3 regions of the Arsenophonus nasoniae genome follow, and region 2 is predicted to be linked to each of the others. Evidence: predicted binding sites of a transcription regulator. Region 2 holds the regulator's gene; each other region holds the start of a gene.
The links. The regulator PurR, encoded in region 2, represses purine synthesis genes. The targets are predictions, from matches to a motif close to CANGCAAACGTTTGCNTG.

Region 1: the regulator PurR is predicted to act here: its motif matches at 1,776-1,793, upstream of purH (bifunctional phosphoribosylaminoimidazolecarboxamide formyltransferase/IMP cyclohydrolase).
Region 3: the regulator PurR is predicted to act here: its motif matches at 1,603-1,620, upstream of purM (phosphoribosylformylglycinamidine cyclo-ligase).

The regions. Positions count from the first base shown of each region.
Region 1 is NZ_CP038613.1:3,802,005-3,806,303, forward strand. Features, by position in the region: rRNA gene ArsFIN_RS19215 (16S ribosomal RNA) at 1-1,281, opposite strand, end outside; gene purH (bifunctional phosphoribosylaminoimidazolecarboxamide formyltransferase/IMP cyclohydrolase) at 1,922-3,511, shown strand; gene purD (phosphoribosylamine--glycine ligase) at 3,528-4,299, shown strand, end outside.
Region 2 is NZ_CP038613.1:1,661,015-1,665,313, reverse strand. Features, by position in the region: gene argS (arginine--tRNA ligase) at 55-1,785, shown strand; gene purR (HTH-type transcriptional repressor PurR) at 2,248-3,273, shown strand; gene punR (DNA-binding transcriptional activator PunR) at 3,293-4,198, opposite strand.
Region 3 is NZ_CP038613.1:2,166,723-2,171,021, reverse strand. Features, by position in the region: gene purN (phosphoribosylglycinamide formyltransferase) at 1-500, opposite strand, end outside; gene purM (phosphoribosylformylglycinamidine cyclo-ligase) at 497-1,540, opposite strand; gene upp (uracil phosphoribosyltransferase) at 1,772-2,398, shown strand; gene ArsFIN_RS10935 (hypothetical protein) at 2,509-3,246, opposite strand; gene uraA (uracil permease) at 3,812-4,299, shown strand, end outside.

The sequences.
Region 1 (4,299 bases), 1.7 Mb from region 2:
CTGAGTTCCGCTTCCCCTCGCAGGCTCGCCTCTCTCTGTATACGCCATTGTAGCACGTGTGTAGCCCTACTCGTAAGGGCCATGATGACTTGACGTCATCCCCACCTTCCTCCGGTTTATCACCGGCAGTCTCCTTTGAGTTCCCGACCGTATCGCTGGCAACAAAGGATAAGGGTTGCGCTCGTTGCGGGACTTAACCCAACATTTCACAACACGAGCTGACGACAGCCATGCAGCACCTGTCTCAAAGTTCCCGAAGGCACGCCTCTATCTCTAAAAGCTTCTCTGGATGTCAAGAGTAGGTAAGGTTCTTCGCGTTGCATCGAATTAAACCACATGCTCCACCGCTTGTGCGGGCCCCCGTCAATTCATTTGAGTTTTAACCTTGCGGCCGTACTCCCCAGGCGGTCGATTTAACGCGTTAGCTCCGGAGGCCACAGTTCTTGACCACAACCTCCAAATCGACATCGTTTACAGCGTGGACTACCAGGGTATCTAATCCTGTTTGCTCCCCACGCTTTCGCACATGAGCGTCAGTCTTTGTCCAGGGGGCCGCCTTCGCCACCGGTATTCCTCCACATCTCTACGCATTTCACCGCTACACATGGAATTCTACCCCCCTCTACAAGACTCTAGCTAACCAGTCTTGAATGCCATTCCCAGGTTAAGCCCGGGGATTTCACATCCAACTTAATTAACCGCCTGCGTGCCCTTTACGCCCAGTAATTCCGATTAACGCTCGCACCCTCCGTATTACCGCGGCTGCTGGCACGGAGTTAGCCGGTGCTTCTTCTGTCGCTAACGTCAATTGCTGCTTATTAACCTTAACACCTTCCTCACGACTGAAAGTACTTTACAACCCGAAGGCCTTCTTCATACACGCGGCATGGCTGCATCAGGCTTGCGCCCATTGTGCAATATTCCCCACTGCTGCCTCCCGTAGGAGTCTGGGCCGTGTCTCAGTCCCAGTGTGGCTGATCATCCTCTCAGACCAGCTAGAGATCGTCGCCTAGGTGAGCCTTTACCCCACCTACTAGCTAATCTCATATGGGTTCATCCGAAGGTGTGAGGCCAGAAGGTCCCCCACTTTGCTCCTTAGAGATTATGCGGTATTAGCCACCGTTTCCAGTGGTTATCCCCCGCCTTCGGCCAGATCCCCATACCTTACTCACCCGTCCGCCGCTCGCCGGCAAGAAAGCAGCTTTCCCGCTGCCGCTCGACTTGCATGTGTTAGGCCTGCCGCCAGCGTTCAATCTGAGCCATGATCAAACTCTTCAATTAAAAGTTTGATGCTCAAAGAATGTTTTACTGGCCGTAACGCTTTTTTTGCCACTTTGTCGGCCTTTTATCGCCTTCTCCGTCGGCTAAAATAACGTTACTGCTTATTAGTTCATATATGAATTAACTGTTTGTCACTCTTTAAGACTTAATCTTCAAATAGTTTTTGATGATGTCTTGCGAGTGCCCACACAGATTGTCTGATTAATTGTTAAAGAGCGTGCGACTGGAGTCGCGAGGGGGCGTATACTACGCTTTTCACCTGTAAAGTCAAGTAGTTATTTCTACTTTTCTTTACCCTGCGTCGCTAAAATCCACTTCAAGTGATTGGTTCTATACTGACTCAGTGGGGGCGCATTATAGGGAGTTTTACGCGGCTAGCAAGCTTATTTTGCATAATTTTGTTTATTTGATCAATTAAACAGCAAAGCGTTATATTATACCGAATTATTAACAGAGTTATCCACAAAAATAAAATGATAAAAAATTTAGCGAAATACGCAAACGTTTGCGTTACAATTGAGTTTGCAACAAAAAATATTTAATTAAAAGCCGTTATTCTCGAATATCATTTGTAATTGCAAATAGCCATAAAATTTAATCAATGTGTTAAAACATTTTATTATTCCAAGGGATCTATTTCATGCCACAACTCCGCCCTATTCAGCGTGCTCTACTGAGTGTTTCTGACAAAGAAGATATTGTTGAATTTGCCAAAGCTTTATCTCAACGTAAAGTTGAACTTATCTCTACCGGCGGTACAGCTAAATTATTGCTAGCGGCCGGATTAACTGTTATAGAGGTTTCCGATTATACAGGATGGCCAGAAATGATGGCCGGCCGCGTCAAGACACTTCATCCAAAAGTACATGGCGGTATTCTCGGTCGGCGCGGGCAAGATGATGAAATAATGCGACAACATCATATTACGCCAATTGATATGGTTGTTGTTAATCTTTACCCTTTTGCTGAAACGGTTGCAAAGCCAGATTGTACGCTGGAAAATGCCATTGAGAACATTGATATTGGTGGGCCAACCATGATCCGTTCGGCCGCCAAAAATCATAAAGATGTCGCTATTGTGGTTAATAGTCAGGATTATTCCAAGATCATCGAAGAGATGGATAATCATCAAAATTCGCTAACTGATATGTTTCGCTTTGACTTGGCAGTTAAAGCTTTTGAACATACTGCAGCTTATGATGGAATGATTGCTAACTATTTTGGTAAGTTAGTACCTTCTTATTATGGCGAGCTCAACCAGCCTTCAGGTAAATTTCCTCGTACATTAAACCTGAATTTTATTAAGCAGCAGGATATGCGTTACGGCGAAAATAGTCATCAAGCTGCTGCTTTTTATATAGAAGAAAATAGAGTCGAGGCCTCTATCTCTACAGCAAGACAGCTACAAGGCAAATCGCTTTCTTATAATAATATTGCTGATACTGATGCAGCCTTGGAGTGCGTAAAAAGTTTTACCAAACCTGCTTGTGTCATAGTCAAACACGCGAATCCTTGCGGCGTTGCAATTAGTACCGATATCTGTACCGCTTACGATCATGCTTTTAAGACTGATCCAACCTCTGCATTTGGTGGTATTATTGCATTTAATCGTGAATTAGATGCAAATACGGCTAAAACTATTATTGAGCGCCAATTTGTTGAAGTCATTATTGCCCCCGCTGTTAATGACGCTGCCTTAACAATACTTGCAAGCAAGCCGAATGTGCGTGTTCTAGCATGTGGTCAATGGCATTTTGCTGTTGCAAGTTTAGATTTCAAACGCGTAAATGGCGGTTTACTGGTGCAAGATCGCGATCTAGGCATAATTACCAAAGCTTCGCTGCGTGTCGTTTCCAAACGTCAGCCAAGTGAACAAGAGATAGAAAATGCGCTGTTTTGTTGGCAAGTGGCAAAATTTGTAAAATCCAATGCGATTGTTTATGCCAAAAATAATATGACAATTGGTATTGGTGCTGGACAAATGAGCCGTGTTTATTCAGCAAAAATCGCAGCATTAAAAGCGCAGGATGAAAGTTTGGATCTTGTAGGATGTGCAATGGCATCTGATGCTTTCTTTCCATTTCGAGATGGTATTGATGCCGCCGCTACAGCTGGCATAACCTGTGTTATCCAACCAGGTGGTTCAATTCGTGACGATGAAATCATTGCCGCAGCTAATGAACATGATATCGCGATGATTTTTACTGATATGCGCCATTTCCGCCACTAATCTAGAGAGCAATGACATGAATATTTTAATTATTGGCAATGGTGGTCGTGAGCATACTTTAGCATGGAAAGCAGCACAATCACCTCTCGCTGACAAGGTTTATGTGGCACCCGGTAATGCCGGCACTGCTCTAGAAAAAAAACTAACCAATATTAATATTTCAGTAACCGATATTGCAGGGTTAGTCGATTTTGCCAAAAATAATAATATTGGTTTAACGATCGTTGGACCAGAAATCCCCTTAATTCTCGGCGTTGTTGATGCTTTTCAAGATGCTGGTTTAACGATCTTTGGTCCCAGTCAAAATGCAGCACAATTAGAAGGCTCTAAAGCTTTTACGAAAGATTTTCTTACTCGCCATCATATTCCAACCGCCGCTTACCAGAATTTTACTGAGGTTGAACCGGCTCTAGCCTACTTAGACAAAATAGGTGCCCCGATTGTTATTAAAGCGGATGGGCTAGCCGCGGGTAAAGGCGTCGTTGTTGCTATGACCTTAGAAGAAGCAAAAAATGCTGTTCAAGACATGCTTGCCGGTAACACCTTTGGCCAGGCAGGTCATCGTATTGTTATTGAGGAATTTCTTGACGGCGAAGAAGCCAGTTTTATTGTAATGGTTGATGGTGAAAATGTCATTCCCATGGCAACAAGCCAAGATCATAAACGTGTCGGTAATAATGATAGCGGACCAAATACAGGTGGCATGGGCGCATATTCTCCGGCTCCTGTTGTCACAGACATTATTCATCAGCGTGTAATGGATCAAATTATTTATCCTACAGTACAAG
Region 2 (4,299 bases):
GCTGTATCTTACTAAGTCGAAAACGACAGCTATCTTCATCATTAAGGTAATCAGGTGAATATTCAGGCTCTTCTTTCAGAAAAAATTAGTAATGCATTAGTCGCCGCAGGCGCGCCTAAAGGTAGTGATGCACATATCCGCCCTTCAACAAAAGCCCAATTTGGTGATTACCAAGCTAATGGTGTCATGTCAGCTGCTAAAAAAATCGGTATTCCTCCACGTCAGTTAGCGGAAAAAATGCTACCGCTACTGAAGCTGGAAAATATTGCCAGTAAAGTTGAAATTGCGGGACCGGGTTTTATTAATATTTTTCTTGATAAGCAATGGATAGCAAAACAGATTGAACTTACCTTACAACATGAAAAATTGGCTATTAATAGCGTTACGCCACAAACCATTATTATTGACTATTCGGCCCCCAATGTCGCAAAACAGATGCATGTTGGCCATTTACGTTCTACCATCATTGGCGATGCTGTCGCTCGCACATTAGAGTTTTTAGGTCATAAAGTAATTCGTGCTAACCATATCGGCGATTGGGGCACCCAGTTTGGTATGCTAATTGCGTATCTGGAAAAAGTTCAGCAAGAGAATGCTACCAATATGGCCTTAGCGGATCTGGAAACTTTCTATCGTGAAGCTAAAAAACATTATGATGAAGATGAAAATTTTGCTGAATTGGCACGTAATTACGTGGTTAAACTGCAGTCTGGTGATGAATATTGTCGTAAAATGTGGCACAAATTGGTTGATATTACCATGGCGCAAAATCAACAAACCTATCAGCGTTTAAATGTCACGCTGACTGAAGACGATGTGATGGGTGAAAGCTTATATAATAATATGCTGCCTGATATTGTCGCTGATTTAACGGCTAAAGGGTTAGCTGTTGAAAGTGATGGCGCTATGGTTGTCTATTTGGATGAATTTAAAAATAAAGATGGCGATGCCATGGGGGTGATCATCCAGAAAAAAGATGGTGGCTATCTCTATACGACAACAGATATTGCCTGCGCAAAATATCGTCATGAAATACTTCACGCCGATCGCGTGTTGTATTATACCGATTCACGACAACACCAACATCTCATGCAAGCTTGGGCTATTGTACGTAAAGCCGGCTATATTCCTGATACAATGTCATTAGAGCATCACATGTTTGGTATGATGCTAGGTAAGGATGGTAAACCGTTTAAAACTCGCGCCGGCGGAACTATCCGGCTCGCCGATTTACTTGATGAAGCGATTGAGCGTGCAGCTCATCTTATCCGTCAAAAAAATTCAGCTATGCCAGAAAAAGAGTTACAATCGATTATCCAGGCGGTTGGTATTGGTGCAGTAAAATATGCCGATCTATCGAAAAATCGTACCACTGATTATATTTTTGACTGGGACAATATGTTAGCTTTTGAGGGTAATACCGCGCCTTATATGCAATATGCCTATACCAGAGTGGCCTCAATTTTTAAGCGAGCTAAGATTAATCCGGCAACCTTAACCGCGCCGGTGATATTGGCCAATGAATATGAGCAAGTGCTAGCGATACGTTTATTGCAATTTGAAGAGACAATACTCACTGTTGCTCGCGAAGGTTTACCACATATTATGTGTTCTTATTTATATGATCTGGCTGGTTTATTTTCTAGTTTTTATGAACATTGTCCAATTTTGAATGCAGAAAATGACGCATCAAAACAAAGCCGATTAAAACTGGCGTTACTAACGCAAAAAACCTTAAAAATTGGTCTAGACACATTAGGAATTGAAACGGTAGAAAGAATGTAATCCTTTACTGGCTATAGGCTGCCAATAGCGCAGCCTACTAATTATATTATGCTGCTTAAGCCAAAAATCATTATCGTGGTAGCGATAAAATAGACGGTTAAGCCAACATAATGGTCAGAAAATAAAAGAAACAAATGATACGATCATTAACAATGCAACAATCGCAGTACATAAACCATACTTAAAATCGGTATCCATAACCTCACCTCACTATTCTCACAGCTTTATTCATAAATTCGCTAATGAAAAATCATTTAATGTCATAACATCATACAACAAAAAAACTATTTTTTATTATATCATCAAGGAAATATTGATTAACACTTTTGTTTTTATAACAAATCAGACAAAATGAACAGTTTACTGATAATTTAATTATCAGTGGGTTATTTTTATAGTTTAATGATAGTCGTTTTTAAATAATAGTAATGGATTTGGAAATGGTGCAGGAGTCTTTTTAACATGGCAACAATTAAGGATGTGGCAAATTTGGCGGGGGTTTCAACTACCACCGTATCTCATGTAATTAATAACACCCGTTTTGTTGCCAAAGAGACAAAAACGAGTGTTTGGGCAGCCATTAAAACACTTAATTATTCTCCCAGTGCCGTTGCTCGTAGTTTGAAAGTTAACCATACTAAATCCATTGGTTTACTGGCTACCTCTAATGAAGCCCCTTATTTTGCAGAAGTCATCGAGTCAGTAGAAAACAACTGTTATAGTCAAGGATATACATTAATCCTGTGTAATTCACATAACAACCTCAATAAACAGCAAGCCTATTTACAAATGTTAGCGCAAAAAAGGGTTGATGGTTTATTGGTAATGTGCTCCGAATATCCAAAACAACTACTCCAGATGTTAGAGGAATACCGTAATATTCCAATGGTTGTGATGGATTGGGGGCAAGCTCATGGTGATTTTACCGATGTCATCATTGATAATGCGGTTTATGGCGGTTATCTTGCCGGGCGTTATCTGATTGAACGCGGGCATCGTGATTTAGGGATTATCTCTGGACCATTAAAACGCAATACTGGCAGTGGCCGGCGGCAAGGCTTTCTCAATGCCATGAAGGAAGCTAACATCCAGCCACTGGATAAATGGATTGTTGAGGGTGATTTCGAGCCAACTTCCGGCTACGACGCGATGAAGCAAATTTTAAATCATCAACCAAGACCGACCGCTATTTTTTGTGGTGGTGACATTATGGCAATGGGGGCTATCTGTGCAGCGAATGAATTAGGCATTCGGGTTCCACAAGATATCTCTATTATTGGCTATGACAATGTTCGCAATGCACGTTTTTTTACGCCAGCACTAACCACCATTCATCAACCTAAAGAACGTTTGGGTCAAATGGCTTTTACTATGCTGCTGGATCGTATTTTTAATAAACGCAAAAATGCGCAAACTATTGAAATACATCCTGAGCTTATTGAACGCCGTTCGGTTGTCGATGGTCCATTTATTGACTACCGCAGATAATCGCTAGATTTAAATTTCTTCAATTAGCTAGCCACTCGGCATTCAGCGTTTCGCTATTACCTAAATAATCAAGTAACCAACTCAAGGTCGGAGAACGTTTTTCTTCATTCCAAATAACACAACACGGACTATCAGGTAAGGGTTGCTTAATCTGTAAAGTTTTTAATTCATTTTTGCGGCAAAGTTGCTCTACCCGATGTTTAGGCGCAAATCCTAAACATAACCCATTTTTTAAACAAGCTAAACCACTTTCCCAATCTGGCACAATAAGCCGTTTTTGGTTATCCAATGCCCAAGTTTCTCGCTTTGGCAAGTAGCGAGAGGTATCTTCTAAACATAAACTCGGATACTGACGTAATTGTTGATCACTAATTAGACCGTTCATTTGTGCTAAAGGATGATTTATGCTGACAACACATGACCAGGGCATAAAGCCCATATCACGAAAACTATATCTATCACCAATCGGGGAGGCGCGAGTGGCACCAATCGCAATATCTACTCGAGCATCGACCAACGACTCCCATACACCATTATAAACTTCCTGTTGAATAAAAAGTTCAATATCAGAAAAGTGACGATAAAAATCTAATATTAATTGCAATATTCTCTCGGGCTTAACAACCCGATCAATAGCAATACTAAATTGTCCATGCCAACCATTGGCAATCTGTTGACACTGATGGCGTGTTTCACGCATTGTTTTGATAATATGGCGCGCATTTTTAACGAAAAATTTACCGGCATCAGTAAGAACAACATCACGATAACGTCGTTCAAACAAAGGAACGGCCAGCCACTCTTCCAGTTGTTTTACGGTATAACTTACTGCAGAGGGAACTCTATGTAACTCAACGGCAGCGGCACTAAAACTGCCCGTTCTTTCAACGGCATCAATCACTTCAAGGGAATACTCTGACCACATAGCCTCTTACCTGTCAAAATATTTGATAACAATATGCAAATAATAACGCTTCACAACAAAAATTCATCTCTTATACAATAAAAAGCGATATTTGATATTAT
Region 3 (4,299 bases), 510 kb from region 2:
ATAATGTCTTGCGGCTGATCTTCAACAAAAATAGGCACTTTAGCTTGTAAAATAATCGGGCCTGCATCCAATTTCTCAGTGACAAAATGAATAGAAGTACCATGCTCTTTATCACCATTTGCCAGCGCTTTACGGTGGGTATTTAATCCAGGATACTTAGGCAATAGAGAAGGATGAATATTAATTATTTTACCTAAATAATGGCTGACAAAGCGTGGTGTGAGAATGCGCATGTAACCCGCCAGTACAATCAGATCTGGCTGATATTGTGCTAGCTCGGTCATGAGTGATGCATCATAAGTCTGGTTATCAACGTAATCCGCTTTTGGCATCACAACCGTTGGGATCGAGGCTTGTTTAGCCCGTTCTAAACCATAGGCCGTCGGATTATCACTGAAAACTGCACTAATTTTTGCGGTAATATTTTGTTTTTGGCAAGCATCAATAATGGCTTGTAAATTGCTGCCGTTGCCAGAAATTAAAACCACGAGATTTTTCATTTGCTGATCGTCACCTGTGGTTCATTCGCCTTGCTCGCGACAATTTTACCAATAAGCCAGGCGTTTTCACCTAGTTGATTGAGCAGTTGTAACGCGTCAGAAACTTCTTCTGCGGCTATTACCATTACCATGCCAACGCCACAATTAAAGGTGCGGTACATTTCATGCGTCGTTACATTACCGGTTTGTTGTAACCAACTAAATATGGCTGGCCATTGCCAGCTCGCACCATCAATTTGTGCTTGGGTATTTGCTGGTAAAACCCGTGGAATATTTTCCCCAAAACCACCACCGGTTATATGGGCAATGGCATGAATATCCAGTTTTTCAATTAACGCTAGAATATTTTTAACATAAATGCGCGTTGGGGCTAACAAGCTTTCTGCCAGTGACTTATTTTCTAGTTGTGTCGTGGTTGGATCTACTTGGCTTAGCTGTAGAATTTTTCTAATTAATGAATAGCCATTGGAATGGGGGCCACTAGAACCTAAAGCAATCAGGGCATCGCCAGCTTTAACTTTGCTACCATCAATAATTTTTGTTTTTTCGACCACACCAACACAAAAACCGGCTATATCATAATCGTCGCCATGATACATACCCGGCATCTCTGCTGTTTCGCCACCGACCAGAGCACAGCCTGATTGTTTACAGCCTGCGGCAATGCTTTTGATCACACTGCTCGCTGTGTCTACATCTAGTTTACCAGTTGCATAATAATCGAGAAAAAATAGGGGCTCCGCACCTTGAACAATCAAATCATTAACACACATGGCAACCAAATCAATGCCAATGGTATCATGGCGTTTTAAGTCCATAGCTAATCGCAGTTTGGTTCCAACACCATCGGTGCCGGAAACTAATATTGGCTCACGATACTTTTGTGGTAAGGCACATAGTGCGCCAAATCCCCCTAATCCTCCCATTACTTCTGGGCGGCGGGTTTCTTTAACTGCCCCTTTAATACGTTCGACCAGTGTATTACCTGCATCGATATTGACACCAGCATCTTTATAGCTGAGAGAAATTTTATCTGTCACAGCAAGCTCCCAAGGCGATTGCATTTAGTAAAATAGATGGAAACGGCATAATTCTACCAGCCTAAGCAAACGTTTGCGAGACTCTTTATTGGTTTTGATAATAAAGTGCAAAAGGGCGTAAAATAAATTTTATATATGGGGAACCTTAATCTAGCAGTGGAAGAGGGCAGAAAAAGGGCTATAATTTGCTAATTTTTTATTTGTAGATAGTTTGTACTGAAGGAGAGTAGCGTGAAAATCGTTGAGGTAAAACACCCGTTAGTTAAACATAAATTGGGTTTATTGCGGGATAAAGATATTAGTACTAAACGTTTTCGTGAATTGGCCTCAGAAGTGGGCAGTCTTTTAACTTATGAAGCAACAGCTAACTTAGAAACCGAGACCATTGCAATCGAAGGTTGGTGTGGTCAGGTAAACATCGAGCAAATTAAAGGAAAAAAAATTACCGTTGTGCCAATTTTACGTGCTGGATTGGGAATGATGGATGGGGTATTGGAAAATATTCCTAGTGCCCGTATAAGTGTTGTGGGTGTTTATCGTGATGAAAAGACATTGGAGCCTATTTCATATTTTCAAAAGCTGGCTTCAAATATTAATGAACGCATGGCATTGGTTGTTGATCCGATGTTGGCCACCGGTGGTTCAATGATTGCTACGATTGATTTACTTAAACAAGCAGGCTGTCAGGTTATCAAAATATTGGTATTAGTTGCCGCTCCCGAGGGTATTAAAGCACTAGAAGCAGCCCACCCCGATGTTGAACTCTATACCGCATCGATTGATGATCATTTGGATGAACATGGTTATATTGTTCCGGGTTTAGGTGATGCGGGCGATAAGATATTTGGTACTAAGTAACTTTTATCGTTTAAGTTATTTTTTATTATTGATGGTCATTGAAAATAAATAAGATTGGCTGCGATACCAATCTTATTAAGCGTGAAAATTATTATTTTAAATTTAATTAGTTAATTTTGGGGCGTTTTTTTCGCTCTATTTTTATCCAACCAACGTTTTAGCCCTTCATAATTTTTATTTAGTTCGATGTTGGCATTTTCTATTGTCAGTTTATTGGGATCAAAAATAAACTCTTGTGCTATGTAATTAAAATCATAGCCGGAAGCGGGATTAGAATACAAACTGTAATAGAATAGTTTAGCTTGTTTGTCTGCTTTTATTACTGGTTCAATAAACTGAATAAAATTATGATCCTCTTCATTAAATTTTACAAAATCTGCTAGATTGGCTGCTAACTCTTTAGTTAAGCTAGCACGTTCATCATTGTCAATAAATTTATGCGTGGCAATAATATGTTCAGCTAATTGGTCTGGATTATTCGTTTTGAAGCTGCTTGAACGGCTATTAAAATTTGAAATATAGTTACAGGTTCTAATTTGATAGAGATAATCTAAGTAGTTCCTTAAATAAAGCGATGCATTATCTAATGAATTAGTCGGCGCCCATTTTGATTGATCACGGATATTAGTTATTATTGTGGTAACGAAATTTGTCGGTGAAGCGGCCAGTTTTTTGGCATTTGTGTCTCTATCATTATTTTCATTCCATTGATTATCATCTTGGATGGCTTTTTCTTTTCCGTGACCAAATATTTCAGCACAACCTAATAAATGACTAATATTTTCACTACTATATTTTGATATATCAATAGAATTATCGATACTATTAAATTTATTTGTATTTATCATAAAGATTCCTTTAATTAAAATAATTAATTTAGTTTAATTAGTGTTTAAAATGAATTTTATAGCCATTAGATTAATATAAATCTTAACAATTTTATTTTGCTAAATTAGCTAATATAACTTAATTAGTTATATTATTATTTAGATTTAATACACTATATAATTTATAAAAGCGTGATAAAAAATCATTTTCATTATCTATCTTATGATATAAATAATAAAATATATTAATTAAGGCGATGCAATAATTTGCTATTTTCAACCTTAGTGTTATTTTTTCTAACCAATCAAAAAGTAGGGTAAATTTAACCTGAATAATACTTTTTATATCTTCAGGTGATAAGTTAAAATCCATAAAATGAAGTGTTAATCTGGCTATCTTATATGACAATAAAATTTGCTTTTTCTTAGTGATTAGTCCAAAGAAATGGTTTTTATATTACCAGAGCTTACTTAATATTTAATACAATTTTCTGTGATGAAATTAAAATATTAACAAGTGGACTTTATTGATCACTTTTGATGAGTAATAATATATCAATAATGAGTTACTGAGAGGATAGTGTTCATGACCCGCCGCGTAATTGGCGTAGCAGAAAGGCCGCCGTTAAGAGAAACGATTCCATTAAGTTTTCAGCATCTGTTTGCTATGTTTGGTGCGACAGTATTAGTCCCTATTTTATTTAACATCAATCCTGCAACCGTTTTATTGTTTAATGGTATTGGTACATTGCTCTATTTGGTTATTTGTCGGGGGCGTATTCCTGCTTATCTGGGCTCAAGCTTTGCGTTTATTTCGCCAGTTTTATTGTTATTACCCCTTGGTTATGAGTTAGCATTGGGTGGATTTATTGTTTGTGGACTACTTTTTTGCTTAGTATCACTCATTGTAAAAATAGTAGGTAGAAATTGGATCAATATTATCTTTCCTCCTGCGGCAATGGGTGCGATTGTGGCTGTTATTGGGCTGGAATTAGCGCAAACGGCAGCTGGTATGGCAGGACTTTTACCTAAAGCGGATATACCGGTTGATTCAAGTAGTTTAATTATTTCAGT